2 regions of the Nocardia sp. A7 genome follow, and region 2 is predicted to be linked to the other one. Evidence: riboswitches for the same ligand, from Rfam matches in the RefSeq annotation. Region 2 holds a riboswitch; the other holds the start of a gene.
What was found. A riboswitch is a leader RNA that binds a small molecule or an ion and turns the genes downstream of it on or off. The one in region 2 is predicted to bind thiamine pyrophosphate.
Positions count from the first base shown of each region.

Region 1 (7,424 bases), on a different contig from region 2:
GCCGCAACCACTCGGCCCGATGACGGTGACGAACTCACCCGATCGGACCGTGAACGAAACCCCGCCGAGCACCGCGAGATCAGGGCTGCCCCGACCGGGCTGCGGAAACGACTTGGTGAGCTGGTCGACGACGATGCGGTCGCCCCCGGCGTCAGTCATGTCGGCTCCTGCTCTCTGCTCGCGACCAGGGCGCGACGAGGCGTTCGATCGCGAACGTCGACAGGTAGAGGGTGATGCTCAGCAGTGCCGTGACCAGCACCGCGGCCAACACCAGGTCGGTGCGGAACGAATTCTTCTGCAGGCTCATATAGATGCCGAGACCGACGCTCGCGCCGACGTACTCGGCGAACACCGCGCCGACAACCGCGTAGGTGATGCCGATCCGCAGCGCCGTGAAGAACCGCGGCAGCGCGGACGGCAATCGCACATAACGGAACACCTGCAGCCGGGAGGCGCCCATGCTGCGCAGCAGCGCGCCCGCGTCACGGTCGGCCGCGGCGAATCCCTCGATCAGGCCGATGGCCATCGGGAAGAAGGTGACCAGCGCGACCACCAAGATCTTCGGCAGCAGCCCGAACCCGAACCAGATGATCATCAACGGTGCGATCGCGACGATCGGCACGGTCTGCGACGCGACGAACAGCGGCACCAACGCACGCCGCAGCCACGGCGAGAAGTCGACGACCACCGCCAGCACCCACGCCAGACTCAGCGACACCGCGAACCCGACCAGTGTCACCTGCAGGGTGGCGGCCGCATGCGAACCGATCTCGTCGCGGTGCGCCCAACCCTGCTGGACGACCCGCAGCGGTGACGGCAGCACCTGCGGACGGACACCACTGCTCGTGACATAGACCTGCCAGATCGCGACGAGCGCCGCCACCGTGACGAAAGGCGGCACCGCCCACCGGATTCCCGCCCAGCCAGCCGTCCCGCCGTCGTCACCGGTGGGGACCAGCGGTGACGCGGCTACGGACAGCTCACGGGTTGGCGAGGTACTCATCGGTGAAATATGTCGACCAGTCGGGTTCGGTGGTCAGCGGCTTCCCGTCGGGGCCGGTCAGCAGACCACCCCGGTACAGGAAGCTGGAATTCGCCGACCACTGCTCCACCGTCTGGGTGCCCACCTTGCCCCCGGCGTCCTTCATGAACTGGTCGGCCAGCATGCGCTGGCTCTCGAAGACCAGCGCCTCGTCGTTGAACGCGCCCGGATTGGCGTCGAGGAGATCCTGGGCCGCCGCGTCCGGATTGTCCGCGGCGAACTGGTAGCCGCGTTGCAGCGCCTGCACGAATTTCGCGGCGCGGTCCGGGTTCTCGGCCAGCCAGCCCTCGTTGGCGTCGATCACGATCGCGTAGGAGTCAGGGAAACCGAAGTCGGTGTAGCGGAAGTACCGCATCGGGGTGCCGTGGTGTTGCGCCTCGATCCCTTCCCACGCCAGATACGAGACGGTGAAGTCCGCCTTGCCGGAGTAGACCGCTTCGTACGCCGACGAACCCAGCATCACCGAGGTGAAATCGCCGGTGCCACCGTCGTTGCGGATGACCTGCTGTAGTGCTTCCCGCTCGCCCGGATCGCCGAAACCGGCGTAGGTCTTGCCGTCGAGGTCCTTCGGCCTCGCGAGATCGGCGCGGTCGGCACGCACCCCGATGCCCGTGGCCCAGTGCTGTAGCGGGGCGAGTACCGACTTGACCCGCGCACCCGACGCGCGGGCGAAGGTCGACGAATTGTGGGTACTGATCCCGAATTCCGCGTTTCCGGCATCGATCATCGTGTCGACCGAGGTGTTGTTGTACGGCAGAACCTGCACATCCAGACCGGCGTCGGCGAAGTAGCCGCGCTGCAACGCGACGTAGAGCCCGGTGTGGTTGGTATTCGGCGTCCAGTCAAGTGCGAACCGGATGGTGTGATCGGAGTCGCCGCCCGAACCGCAGGCGGTGACCAGCGACAGCGTGGCGACGGTGGTGGCCAGGACCGCGAGCGCGCGGCGAAGACGCCCGCTCATGCGGCAGGCCAGGGCTGCGGATGCAGGGCGGTGTCCCAGAACATCAACTCGTAGCGCACGGCGAGGATGAATGCCTGCTCCATCGCCGCCCGCTCCTGCTCGCTCGCCGACTCGGCAGCGGCATCGACAAGGGCTCGAGCCGTGGCCGCGGACTGCTGGAACTCCGCCGCGCCGTAGGTGGTGACCCACTGGGCGTACGGGTGGGCGGGGTCGGCGGCGATCACCTTGGCGGCGCTCTCGGCCAGGTCGCGGCCCACTTCGGCATAGATCCAGAAACAGGGCAGCGCGGCCGCCGCGGCGACGGCGTAGGACTCGGTCGCGGCGGCGGCGATCAGATAGGAGACGTAGGCCAGGCAGGTCTGCGAATGCTCCGGCTCGCCCTGCCGCGGGGGCAGCGCGCCACCGGTGAGCAGCTGATCGTGCATGGCCGACTCGACAGCGGCGGCATTCGCGGACGAGGTCGCCCAGAAGGCCGCGGTCCGCGGGTCCGGCGACTTGGCGGCGAGCATCGCCAGCGCCTTCGCATACCCGGTGAGATAGAGCGAATCCTGCTCGATGTAGGTGCGGAACACCTCGAGCGGCAAAGTGCCCGCACCGAGGTGGCGCAGGAATTCCAGGTCGTCGATCGCACTGCGCAGGACTTTGGTCCGGTCCCAGAGGCGATCGGTGAACAGGCCTGTATTCGTGGTGTGGACGTGCAACACCGTGACATCCCTTCGTCAGCATTACCTGAACAGGTTCATCGGGTCTGTTCTCAGCCTCGCGGTCGCGAGACACCCCGTGTCAGAACTCGACCGACACTAGCAGCGACCACCGACACGCGGGCCACACCCGGTTCCTCGGGTAACGCCGGTCACGGTGGTAGCTGTTCGGCGCGAGCGCGGGATCAGGCGATCCCCAGGATGCTCTCGGGTGCCGGGGCGAAGGTCGACTCGACATGACGGACGAGGTCGTCCGAGGAGGCGGGCGAGGCGGCGTAGCCGAGGTAACCGTCGGGGCGGACGATGTAGGCCGCACCGGCCGCGCAGCGATATCGCCGGGCGAAGTCGCCGCCGCTGTCGCGGATGACCGGGAGGATCGTCGAGCCGAGGGTGGCCGTCGGGCTCGCGACGAGGTAGGTGTCGAGGTAGTCGTCGGTCAGTTTCCGCAGCAGCTCGACGTGGCGTTCCAGCTCGGTGAGAGTGGCGGTGTCACACGTGTTGTCGATGTAAAACGACGGCGCGGCGACCTCCGCGACAGCCAGCGCGAGCCTCCACGCGAGGTTTTGGGCGTCCTGGATACCGGTGTTCATGCCCTGGGCACCCGTGGGCGGGTGCTGCTCGGCGAAAGCCGCACCCTCGAACGTCAGTCCCAGCGTCTTGCGGACGGTGCTGTGCGCGCCGTCGCAGCCCACCAGATACCGCGCCCGCACCCGTGTGCTCGCCCTCGGGTCCGGCGAGCACGGCATCGACGCCGTCCTCGTCCTGGGTGAACCCGACGAGCCGGACCCCGCGCTCGACACGCGTACCCAGCGACTCCAGGTGTCGGCGCAGGATCCGCTCGGTCGCGTACTGGACCTGCGCCGACGATCAGCACATCGGTATCGAACATGCGATATCACCTGACCCTGGAAGCCCCCGCCTCATCGTGCGGCGCGGTGCCGAGGGCGACCCTTCCGCGTGTGCCCACCGCATCGACCATCGCCCGCATCGGGCGCTGGACGGAACCGACTCGCTCTCCGGCTCAGGCGACAGGTGGGTGTTTACGGGCGCCCATCGACTCGACCGCGAACAGCAGCACCACCGCGGCGATCACCGCGAGCACGAAGCCCCAGAAGTTGAGTTCGGTGATGGAGCCGACGCCGATGAGGCTGGCGATCACGCCGGCGATCAGGGCCGCGGCCATGCCGAGCACCAGGGTCATGCCCATGCTCATGTTCTCCTTGCCCGGTTTCAGCATCCTGGCGAGGACACCGACCACCGCGCCGATGATCAAGAATCCACAGATCTGAACAATCGCGTTCCACATCGCACGAACCTCCACGTAGTGCCGTTGGCCGGGGAGTGACACCGGCTGTGTTCGATCATTTCTCCCATTCGCCCGGAGAACCAGGTGTCGTGTCCTCGGCGTTGCCGAAGCGTGTCCGCGCCGACGTCAGATCACACTTCCACGCCTCGGGGCGGTGCCGTCGCCAGTTATTCGGGAGCCTGCCCCGGCTCCGGTAGCTCGGCGAAGAACTCGCGTAGTGCGGCCGTGACGCCGACGAGTACGCGGTGGGCCGCGGCCAGGTCGGCATCGGGGAGGGCGGCCAGGGCGGCCCGGGTGCGCGCACCGAGGGGGCCGAAAAATCCGGACGCGACGAACATGCCCTGGTCGGTATAGCTCAGATGGACTCGCCGACGATCCGTCGGGTCGGGTACGCGTTGGAGGTGTCCGGCTTCGATCATGCGCTCGACCAGGTAGGTGACGGCGGGCGCGGAGACACCCATCAACTTGCTCAGCTGGCCCGCGCTCAGCGGTGCGCCCTCGGCGTCGGCCGTCGCGACGTGCATCAGGGCACGGAAGTCGTTCGGGCGCAGGTCGTTCGAGCGCGCGAAGCCGTGACCGATCTGTTCGGAGACCGCGGTCAGGGCGCGGATGTCCCGGGAGATATCGGTCTCCAGCCCCGCCCGGTCGGTGGCAGGGTTGATGTCGTCACCCATGCGCGACCTCCTCTTCTCTGTTCGAGGAGCTTAGCTGCCGCAACCGTCGCGATTGCCTATTAGTTAAGTTTCTGAAATACTTTCGGCGTGATGCGAATGAGCGACGGAAACATCTGGGACCGGTTCGCCGGGCTGGTCACCGGACGGCGATCGTGGGCCGTACTGCTCGTCGTCGTCGCGGCCGCCATGGCCGTGATGGCACTGGCGGGGAGCAACGACAGCGCGGGCCAGGCTCCGGTGTCGTTGCCGCGATCGGCGGAATCCGCCTTGGCGGCCGAAGCCGCCGCACGGTTTCCCGATGCGGGAACCGCCACGGCGATCATGGTGGCGACGCGTGCCGACGGCGGCACACTGACACCAGCCGATCTCGCTGCACTGGACGCGGCGCTCCCCCGCGCGGGGGAGTCCTCGACCGACGACGCCAGGGTGATCGTCGCTCCCGACGGGCAGGCCGCGCTCGCCCAGATTCCGGTGTCCGACCAGCTCAACGGCTTCGCGCTCACCGACCGGATCGGCGAACTGCGCACCGCCGTCGCCACCGATCTCCCCGATACGCTGCGGGTGCAGATCACCGGCGGACCGGCTTTCGGCGCCGACATCGCCGACTCCTTCTCCGGCGCGAACGCGCTGCTGCTGATCGTCACCGCGATCGTGGTGATGGTCTTGCTCATCGTCACCTATCGCTCGCCGGTGTTGTGGCTGGTTCCGTTGACGGTGGTCGGTCTCGCCGACCGCGTGGCCTCCAGCGTCGGTACGTTGTTGGCCGAGCTCACCGGGCTCTCCTTCGACGGTTCGACCTCGGGTATCACCAGCGTTCTGGTTTTCGGGGCGGGGACGAATTACGCGCTGCTGTTGGTGTCGCGGTACCGCGACGAACTGCATCGCCACACCGACCATCGGGTGGCGTTGCGCGCCGCGGTGCGTCATGCCGCGCCCGCCATCGTCGCCAGCAATGTCACCGTTGTCCTGGCTCTGCTGACGCTGTTGCTCGCGGCGCTGCCCAACACCCGCAGCCTCGGCGCGTTCGCCGCGGCAGGGCTCGTGGTCGCGTTGATCTTCGTGCTCGCCGCGTTGCCGCCCGCGTTGGCGCTGTGCGGGCGGCGGATCTTCTGGCCGTTCGTGCCGAAGGCGGACGGTCGCGACGCGGCCGAGCAGGGTGTCTGGTCAGTCGTCGCGAAGCGGGTGGTTCGGCGCCCGGCCGTCGTCGCCGGGGCGGCCGCGGCGGTTCTGATCGTCTTCGCGACCGGGCTCGCGACCACCGACATCGGGCTGTCGCAGACCGAGCAGTTCCGCGTCGAAGCCGAGTCGGTCGACGGGCTCGAGACGATGGCCGAACACTTCCCGTCGGGCTCGTCGGACCCAGCCGTGGTGATCGCGCGGAGCGAGACGACCGCACCGATACAGTCGGCACTCGATGGCGTGCAGGGTATTTCGCGTGCCACGGCCACCGGTACCTCCGAAGACGGTTCGACACGGTGGTCGGTCGTGCTCGACGCGGCACCGGGCTCGGCGGAAGCGTTCACCACCATCGCGGCGACCAGGGACGCGGTCGGTGCGGTCCCCGACGCCGAGGCACTCGTCGGCGGGTCGGACGCCGAAGCGCTCGACATCCGCGACGCTGCCCGTCGAGACCAGGCGCTGGTCATTCCGCTGATCCTCGCCGTCGTGCTGCTGGTGTTGCTTGCTCTGCTGCGCGCGGTGCCTGCCGCCGTGCTGCTCGTCGGCGTCACGGTTCTCAGCGCGCTCGCCGCGCTCGGAGCGGGCAGCTGGATCAGCGGCGCCGTCTTCGGCTTCCCCGCACTGGACACGAACGTACCGCTGTTCGGCTTCCTGTTCCTGGTCGCGCTGGGTGTGGACTATACGATCTTCCTGGTCACCAGGGCGCGCGAGGAAGCGGGTGCGCACGGCACCGTCCAGGGGATGGTGCGCGCCGTCGCCTCGACCGGAGCCGTGATCACCAGCGCCGGTGTCGTCCTCGCCGCGGTGTTCTGTGTGCTCGGTGTGCTGCCGTTGATCACGCTGACCCAGTTGGGCATCGTGGTCGGAGTCGGCATCCTGCTGGATACGCTCGTGGTGCGCACGCTGGTCGTCCCCGCACTGTTCGCGTTGCTCGGCGACAAGGTGTGGTGGCCGGGAGCGCCGGCGAAAGCTACGGCGACGCCGCCGGCGTCGCGCGAAACAGCCGACGTCGGCTGATCGTCGCGCTGCCGACCTCGACCGGGTTGTCGTCCTTCGATGGGTGGTGCTGAGGGCCGGCGAGAATGTCGGCCCCCGGTGGCAGGATGCGGGGGTGGGTGATTACTTCGAACGAATTGTCGATCTCGATGTGGCCGCGGCGGACGCCGGAGCGGTTGCGGAGCGGATGGTCGAGTGGATGGTGTCGCGGGGGTGGCTGCTGCGGGAGACCTCGAGTGACGGCGTCTACAGCCTCCTTGCCGACGAAGGGTATGTGGCGGGCCCGGATTGGGCTCAGCTCACCCAGACATGGGGCGAGGATTGGATTCCCGGGCCGGTGGCCGTCATCGTCGGCAGGAATGCCCACCACGGCGGTCAGGGCGACATAGAGCCGGCTGCCGTGATCTGCCCGCACTGCCGGGCGAAGACCGTGATCATCGACTACCCGCAGGCATGGGAAGCCGATCCCGCTGTGTGGCAACCGTTCTCGGACGCGATCGACTCCTGGATCGAGTCCGGCGACGGCGCGGTCACCTGTGGCTCCTGCGCCACACCGAGTCCGATC
Region 1 is NZ_JAJPWE010000002.1:88,307-95,730, forward strand. Features, by position in the region: gene ACLJPD_RS11840 (ABC transporter ATP-binding protein) at 1-159, opposite strand, end outside; gene ACLJPD_RS11845 (ABC transporter permease) at 152-1,003, opposite strand; gene ACLJPD_RS11850 (ABC transporter substrate-binding protein) at 981-2,003, opposite strand; gene ACLJPD_RS11855 (TenA family protein) at 2,000-2,707, opposite strand; TPP riboswitch at 2,698-2,794, opposite strand; partial or broken gene ACLJPD_RS11860 (FAD-dependent monooxygenase) at 3,220-3,556, opposite strand; gene ACLJPD_RS11865 (GlsB/YeaQ/YmgE family stress response membrane protein) at 3,726-4,010, opposite strand; gene ACLJPD_RS11870 (MarR family winged helix-turn-helix transcriptional regulator) at 4,178-4,684, opposite strand; gene ACLJPD_RS11875 (MMPL family transporter) at 4,781-6,880, shown strand; gene ACLJPD_RS11880 (hypothetical protein) at 6,975-7,424, shown strand, end outside.
Region 1: it holds a riboswitch for thiamine pyrophosphate, as region 2 does, so the genes downstream of both, ACLJPD_RS11855 (TenA family protein) here and thiC (phosphomethylpyrimidine synthase ThiC) in region 2, are expected to answer to the same signal.

Region 2 (7,424 bases):
CCGTTCCGCACCGACAGCACCTTCGATTCCGAACTGCTCAAGCACGGCAACACCGACCTGGTGAAGCCGCGTCCCTAGCGCGGTGCCAGCAGCAGCGTCTGGGTGCTGCGGCCCAGTGGCCCGGTCTCGTCGAAGAGCGCCGATTCGGCGAGGCCGATGCCGTGCGGTTGCGGATGGGTGACCGCGTCCAGGCACACCCATTCGCCGACCGGCTGTCGGTGCAGGGTGACAGTCAGGTCGGTATTGATGAACAGGTATTTCGACCAATCTAGGACGGCACTCACACCGTTGCCGGAATCAGCGGCGGCGAGTGCGCGCTCGAGCGGGCTCGGGGTGGTGCCTGCCACGATCGGATACTTCAACCGAATCCAGCAGACCGCGGGACCCGGCTCACCGAAAGACCCGGTAGCGAAGCGATATTCGATGCCGGTGTGGAATCCGATCTCGTGATCGGTCGGGAACGACGACGGCTCCGACGCGGTGGGCAGCGGCCGATTACCGGTGGGCAGGAACTCCGTTGGCAGGTCGAGCGCGGGCTCGGCCAGCTTGAGCCGCCACGCCGTGGCCTGCATCACCGGCCCACGCTCCGACGACAACGTCGCCTCGACCAGTTCGACACTGCGCCCTGACCGCACCACCTTCGCCCGCGCGGTCAGCGGAGCCAGCGGCACCGGCCCCAGAATCTCGACGGCGACCCGCCCGACCTGAAATCCCGGCCGCGGCTCGCACCGCTCGATCACGTGCCCGAGCAGCGCCGAGGGCGGTCCCGCGTGTTGGGCGTCCGGCGACCACGGGCCGCGCGTCAGCTCGGTCGAGATGTACCGATTCGGGTCGGCGGGGTCGGTGAGATAGAAGGCATCGGACACCTCGCCGACGTTACCCCGACCTGCTCGCTGCCCGCCCGGTCGGCCCGGGCGGGCAGCACCGGGTCAGACGACCGGCAGATATACCTTGTTGCCCTGGTCGGCGAACTCGGCGGACTTCGCCGCCATGCCGGCCTCGATGGCGGCCACATCGGTCAGGCCCTGTTTCTCCGCGTACTCGCGGACATCGGCGGAGATGCGCATCGAGCAGAACTTCGGACCGCACATCGAGCAGAAGTGGGCGGTCTTGGCGGGTTCGGCGGGCATGGTTTCGTCGTGGTACTCGCGGGCCGTGTCCGGGTCGAGCGAGAGCGCGAACTGGTCGTGCCAGCGGAATTCGAAACGGGCCTTGGACAATTCGTTGTCGCGGTCCTGGGCGTGCGGGTGTCCCTTGGCGAGGTCGGCGGCGTGGGCGGCGATCTTGTAGGTGATCACGCCGACCTTGACGTCGTCGCGGTTGGGCAAGCCGAGGTGCTCCTTGGGGGTGACGTAGCAGAGCATCGCGGTGCCCGCCTTGGCGATGATCGCGGCGCCGATGGCCGAGGTGATGTGGTCGTAGGCGGGCGCGATATCGGTGGCCAACGGCCCGAGGGTGTAGAACGGCGCCTCGTCGCACAGCTCTTCCTCGAGACGCACGTTCTCGACGATCTTGTGCATCGGCACGTGACCGGGGCCTTCGATCATCACCTGCACGCCATAGGATTTCGCGATCTTGGTGAGCTCGCCCAGGGTTCGGAGTTCGGCGAACTGGGCCTCGTCGTTGGCGTCGGCGATGGACCCGGGACGCAGGCCGTCGCCGAGGGAGAAGGTCACGTCGTACTTCGCGAGAATCTCGCACAGTTCCCGGAAGTGCGTGTACAGGAACGATTCCTGGTGATGCGCCAAACACCAAGCGGCCATGATGGATCCGCCGCGCGAGACGATGCCGGTGACGCGCTTGGCGGTGAGCGGGATATAGCGCAGCAGCACGCCCGCGTGCACGGTCATGTAGTCGACACCCTGCTCGCACTGCTCGATCACGGTGTCGCGGTACATCTCCCAGGTGAGCTGGGTGGGATCACCGTTCACCTTCTCGAGCGCCTGGTAGATCGGGACGGTGCCGATCGGGACCGGCGAATTGCGCAGAATCCACTCACGGGTCTCGTGGATGTTCTTGCCGGTGGACAGGTCCATGATGGTGTCGGCACCCCAGCGGGCCGCCCACACCATCTTCTCGACCTCTTCGGCGATCGACGACGACACCGCCGAGTTGCCGATATTGGCATTGATCTTGACCAGGAACTTCTTGCCGATGATGGTCGGCTCGAGCTCCGGGTGGTGGTGGTTGGCCGGAATCACCGCACGACCGAGCGCGACCTCGTCGCGCACCAGCTCGGGCGAGACACCCTCGCGGGCGGCGATGAATCGCATCTCGGGGGTGATGATGCCCTGGCGAGCCCAGTGCAGTTGAGTACGCGGGCCTTCGACGGTGGGCCTGTCCCATTCGTCGCGCAGTTTCGGCAGGCCGGTTTCGAGGTCGATCACCGCGTTGTCGTCGGTGTACGGGCCGCTGGTGTCGAAGACATCGAAGTGGTCGCCGTTGGTGAGATTGATGCGGCGAACCGGGATGCGCAGGCCGTCAACCTCCTGGTAGTGCTTGACGCTGCCCCGGATCGGACCGGTGGTGACGGTGTCGACCGTCCCGTCAGAAGACGTGCTCGAGCCCATGATTGTTTCTCCCTACGCCGGCATTACCCGGTCAGGTTCATACGGTCGACGGCCCTGACGCCCGATTGGGCTAGCCGTCCTCTCAGCCCGCTGGTGCGAGCCCCCGTTCGTGTGAATTGCCCCGCCGACGTTACCCGCAGGTGTTCGCGACCCGCCCGGGGATGGACCGGACGGATCGCGCGCCAGGCTCGTTACACCGACGCCGAGTCGAGCTGTTTCGGCGCGTCATGGGTGGTGTCCTCGGCTTCATCGAGCCCGAACTTGTTGTGCAGCATCGCGAGTGGCTTCGGTGCCCACCAGTTCCAGGTGCCCATCATCCGCATGAGCGCCGGTGCGAGCAGGCCGCGGATGACCGTCGCGTCGCTGATCACCGCGAGTGCGCACCCGAGGCCGAACAGCTTCATCATCGACACACCGGAGGTGGCGACGCCGAGGAACACGATGCTCATCAGCAAGGCGGCGGCGGTGAAGATGCGCCCGGTGCGGGCCACGCCCATCGCGACGGCCTCGGTATTGCCCTCGGTGGTCTTCGGCCCGGCCAGCCATTCCTCGCGGATCCGGGAGAGCAGGAAGACCTCGTAGTCCATGGACGCACCGAAGGCCAGGCTGAACATCAGGATCGGCATGGCCAGGTTGAGGGTGCCGGTGGCGGTGAAGCCGAGCAGCCCCGACAGGTGGCCTTCCTGGAAGATCCACACCATCGCGCCGAACGTCGCCGCCAGCGACAGGATGTTGAGGATCAGTGCCTTGATCGGCAACACCACGCTGCCGGTGAACAGGAACAGCAGCACCAGCGTGGTGAGCGCGATCAGCGCGCCCGCCAGTGGCAGTTTGCCGGTGATCGCGTTCACCGAGTCCTGGTTGAGTGCGGCCGGGCCGGTGATCAGGGCTTTCGATGGGGCGGCAACGGCGCGCAAGGTGTCGAGTTGGGTGCCGCCCGCGTCGGAGTAGGGGTCGAGTGAGGTGGCGACCGACAGGTAGGCGCCGTGCTGCGCGTCCGTCATCTCGGGCACGCCCGCGGCCACCCGCATCCCGTTGCGGTACACCGCCGCGCTGCTGAGCACGGCAGGCACGTCGGGCACCTTGGACAGATCGCGCGCGTAGGTATCGAGCTCTGCTGCGCTGCCACGGAATTCGGGCAGCACAATGGTCGCGCTCGAGGCGAGGTCGGCGTCGAACTCGGTACGCAGGATGTCGCCGACTTCGCGACTGGCGACGCCGGTGGGCAGCGACCGGTCGTCGGGGTAGCCGAACTGGACCCCGAGGAACGGCGAACCGAGCAGCAGCAGGAACGCGGTGGTGGCCAGCGCGATCGACATCGGCCGTTTCATCACCGCGACGACGAGGCGGTACCAGAACGTCTGGCGCGGTTGTTTTTCCGTCCGCGGAGCCAGCCGGAACAGTCGCCGCATCGGTGCGCGCAGGTCGCCCGCGTCGATGCGGTGGCCGACCAGGATGAGCAGCGCGGGCAGCACGATCACCGCGGCGGCCGCGGCGGCGGCGACCACGGCGATGCCCGCGTAGGCGAACGACTTGAAGAAGTACTGCGGGAACACCAGCAGCGCCGACAGCGAGAGCGCGACGACAAGTGCCGAGTACACGACCGTGCGACCGGCGGTCTGGATCGCGCGGGTCACCGCGGCCGTCGGCGTGGCGCCCCCGGTCAATTCCTCGCGATACCGGCTGACGATGAACAGGCTGTAGTCGATCGCCAACGCCAGTCCGAGTGCCGTGGTCATGTTCAGCGCGAAGATCGACACATCGGTCAGGGCGGTGAGCACGCGCAGAATGCCCAGCGACGCCGCGATGGCGAACAGCCCGATCGCGATCGGCAGCGCGGCGGCCATGAGACTGCCGAACACCAGGGCGAGCAACAGACCGGTGATCGGGATCGCGATCGCCTCGGCGATGATCAGATCCTTGCTGATCTGGGTGTTGATATCGGCGAACGAAGCGGCCAGCCCGCCGGCCTTGACAGTGACCGGACCGCTCTCGACCTGCAGTTCCTCGCTCAGCATCGCCGCCCGAACGGGCAGCTCGGCATCGTCGCCCTCGATACTGGCCAGGATCAGCGCGTGCTTGCCGTCCTTGCTGAGCATCGCCTGTTTGAGGTCGGGCCGCGCGGTCCAGTACGACTGCACGCCGCTGACGATCTCGGGATGTGCGTCGAGGACGGCGATCGCATGGTCGGCCGCCGAGCGCGCGGCACCGGAGTCGGCCACGTCCTCGGTGGAGATCGTCAGGATGTAATTGGGCTCGCTGCCAGGGAAATGGTCGCTGAGATATTGGCTGGCCTGCACCGAATCGAGATCATCGGTGACGAATCCGCCCGATTTCATGTGCGAGTTCACCGTGGCGCCGATCGCGCCACACAGGACCATCAGTAACAGCGCGACCGCGACCACCCACCGTGGTCGGGCAACGGCGGTGCGGGCGATTCTCGTCAACATCGTCGGGCCTTTTGTCGGGAACTGCTGGAAACGTTCGAACCGTCACCGTATCCCGCGCCCGAATCTGCCCGATACCGCCTCGGGGCGGAGATGGATCGAGTACCATTTCCGCCCCTGGGTGGACGCTACCGCGGACCCGCTGTGGTTGACCCGTGCGCGGGCAGGATTCGTCCGCTGACCCTCCCGAGGCCGATCGGTCTCCCGTCCGTACCGGGGGCGGTGGCCGTGATCGTCACCTCGTCGCCGTCGGCAAGGAATGTGCGCTGCTGATCGTCCACGGTGATGGGTTGCGTTCCACCCCAGGACAGTTCGATGAAGGAGCCGCGTTGAGTCGGCTCGGGGCCGGAGATGGTGCCGGAGGCGTAGAGGTCGCCGGGGCGGATCGAGGCGCCGTTCGCGGTGAGGTGGGCCAACATCTGAGCGGGGGACCAGTACATCCGTGCGTAGGGCGGGCGGGCGACGACCTCGCCGTTCCAGGCGACGGACAGGTCGATGTCGAGGCCGAAGTCGCCGACGCCGCGCAGGTACGGGAGGGGTTCGGGGTCCTGTGTCGGCAGCGGTACGCGGGCCTCGGTCAGCGCGGCAAGCGGCGTGATCCAGGCCGAGATCGAGGTGGCGAAGGACTTACCGAGGAACGGGCCGAGTGGTTGGTACTCCCACGCTTGGATATCGCGCGCCGACCAGTCGTTGACCAGGGCGACACCGAAAACATGCTCGGTGAATTCGTCGATGGTGACCGGTGCGCCGAGGACGGACCCGGTGCCGATGACGAAGCCCAGTTCGGCCTCGATATCCAGCCGCTCGGACGGACCGAAATCTGTTGTGCCGGAACCTGTTCGGCGTTGTCCTCGGGGCCGGATGATCGGCGTATCCGACACGACGACGGTGCCTGCCCGGCCGTGATAACCCACCGGCAGATGCCGCCAATTCGGCAGCAGCGGTGCACTGTCCGGACGGAAGAGTCTGCCGAGATTGGTGGCGTGGTCGATGCTGGCGTAGAAATCGACGTAGTCGCCGATCCGCACCGGCAGCGCCATGCGCACCGAAGACACGGGATACACGGCATCGACCGGCAGCGCGGTATCGGCGAACGCGCGCAATCTTTCGCGGACCTCGCGCCAACGGCTGGGACCCTGCGCGAGAAAGGCATTCATCTCGGGTCGCGCGAACACCGAATCATTCAGTAGCGCAGCCAGATCGAGCACCGTATCGCCCAACCGGCAACCGACTCGGAAATCGCCGTCGGGCGGTGCGAAAACACCGTAGGGCATATTCTCCGGCCCGAACAGCGAGTCCGCGGGTACCTCGACGCGCAACCGCTCCGCGTCGCTCATGCCACTCATCCGAGCCCCGGCCCACGACCTGACCACGTCCACGCATAGGCGGGATCCTCACAGGCCAGCGCCCCTTCGCCGAGCTGTAGCGGCCGGAACGTATCCACCATCACGGCCAGTTCGTCGAAGAAGTCCGCCCCGATGCTGCGTTCGTAAGCGCCCGGCTGTGGGCCGTGCGCATAACCACCAGGGTGCACCGACACCGAACCCTGGGTGATGCCGGACCCCCTGCGCGCCTCATAGTTTCCGCCGCAATAGAACATGATCTCGTCGGAATCCACATTCGAGTGGTAGTACGGCACGGGAATCGACAGTGGGTGATAGTCGACCTTGCGCGGCACGAAATTGCAGATGACGAAATTGGTGGCCTCGAAGGCCTGATGCACCGGCGGTGGCTGATGCACGCGGCCGGTGATCGGTTCGAAATCGGCGATATTGAAGGTGTACGGGTACAGGCAGCCGTCCCAGCCGACGACATCGAACGGATGCGTCGCGTACGTCATCCTGGTGCCGATCACCTCGTTGCCCGCGCGATGCTTGACCAGCACCTCCACGTCGGTCTCCTCGACGAGCAGCAATTCGAGTGGGCCGTACAGATCTCGCTCGCAGTACGGCGAATTCTCCAGCAGCTGACCGAATTTCGACAGATAGCGCTTCGGCGGGGTGATGTGACTCGACGCCTCGATCACATACGCGCGCAACGGTTCCTCGCCCATCGGCAGCCAGCGGTGGGTCGTCGCCCGCGGCATGAGAACCTGGTCGCCTCGGCGTACCGGCAGGATCCCGAAGACGCTTTCCACCACGGCCGCACCGGATTCCACGTACACCAGTTCGTCGCCGATGGCATTGCGGTACAGCGGGGACGCGCCCTTGGCGACCACGTACGAGATCCGCACATCGGCATTGGCCAGCAGCAGCCTGCGCCCGGTGACCGGGTCGGTCGCCACCGCCGTATCGCCGGGGAACAGCAGGGGCAGCCGCAGATGCCGGTGGTGCAGTGGATGATTCGGCGTCAAGGTCTGGTCGGGCAGCTCCCAGACGGTCGCGTCGACGATCGCAGGCGGCAGGGC
Region 2 is NZ_JAJPWE010000001.1:1,720,624-1,728,047, reverse strand. Features, by position in the region: gene ACLJPD_RS07780 (SRPBCC family protein) at 1-78, shown strand, start outside; gene ACLJPD_RS07775 (thioesterase family protein) at 75-866, opposite strand; gene thiC (phosphomethylpyrimidine synthase ThiC) at 930-2,570, opposite strand; TPP riboswitch at 2,567-2,687, opposite strand; gene ACLJPD_RS07765 (MMPL family transporter) at 2,762-5,020, opposite strand; gene fahA (fumarylacetoacetase) at 5,146-6,354, opposite strand; gene ACLJPD_RS07755 (homogentisate 1,2-dioxygenase) at 6,360-7,424, opposite strand, start outside.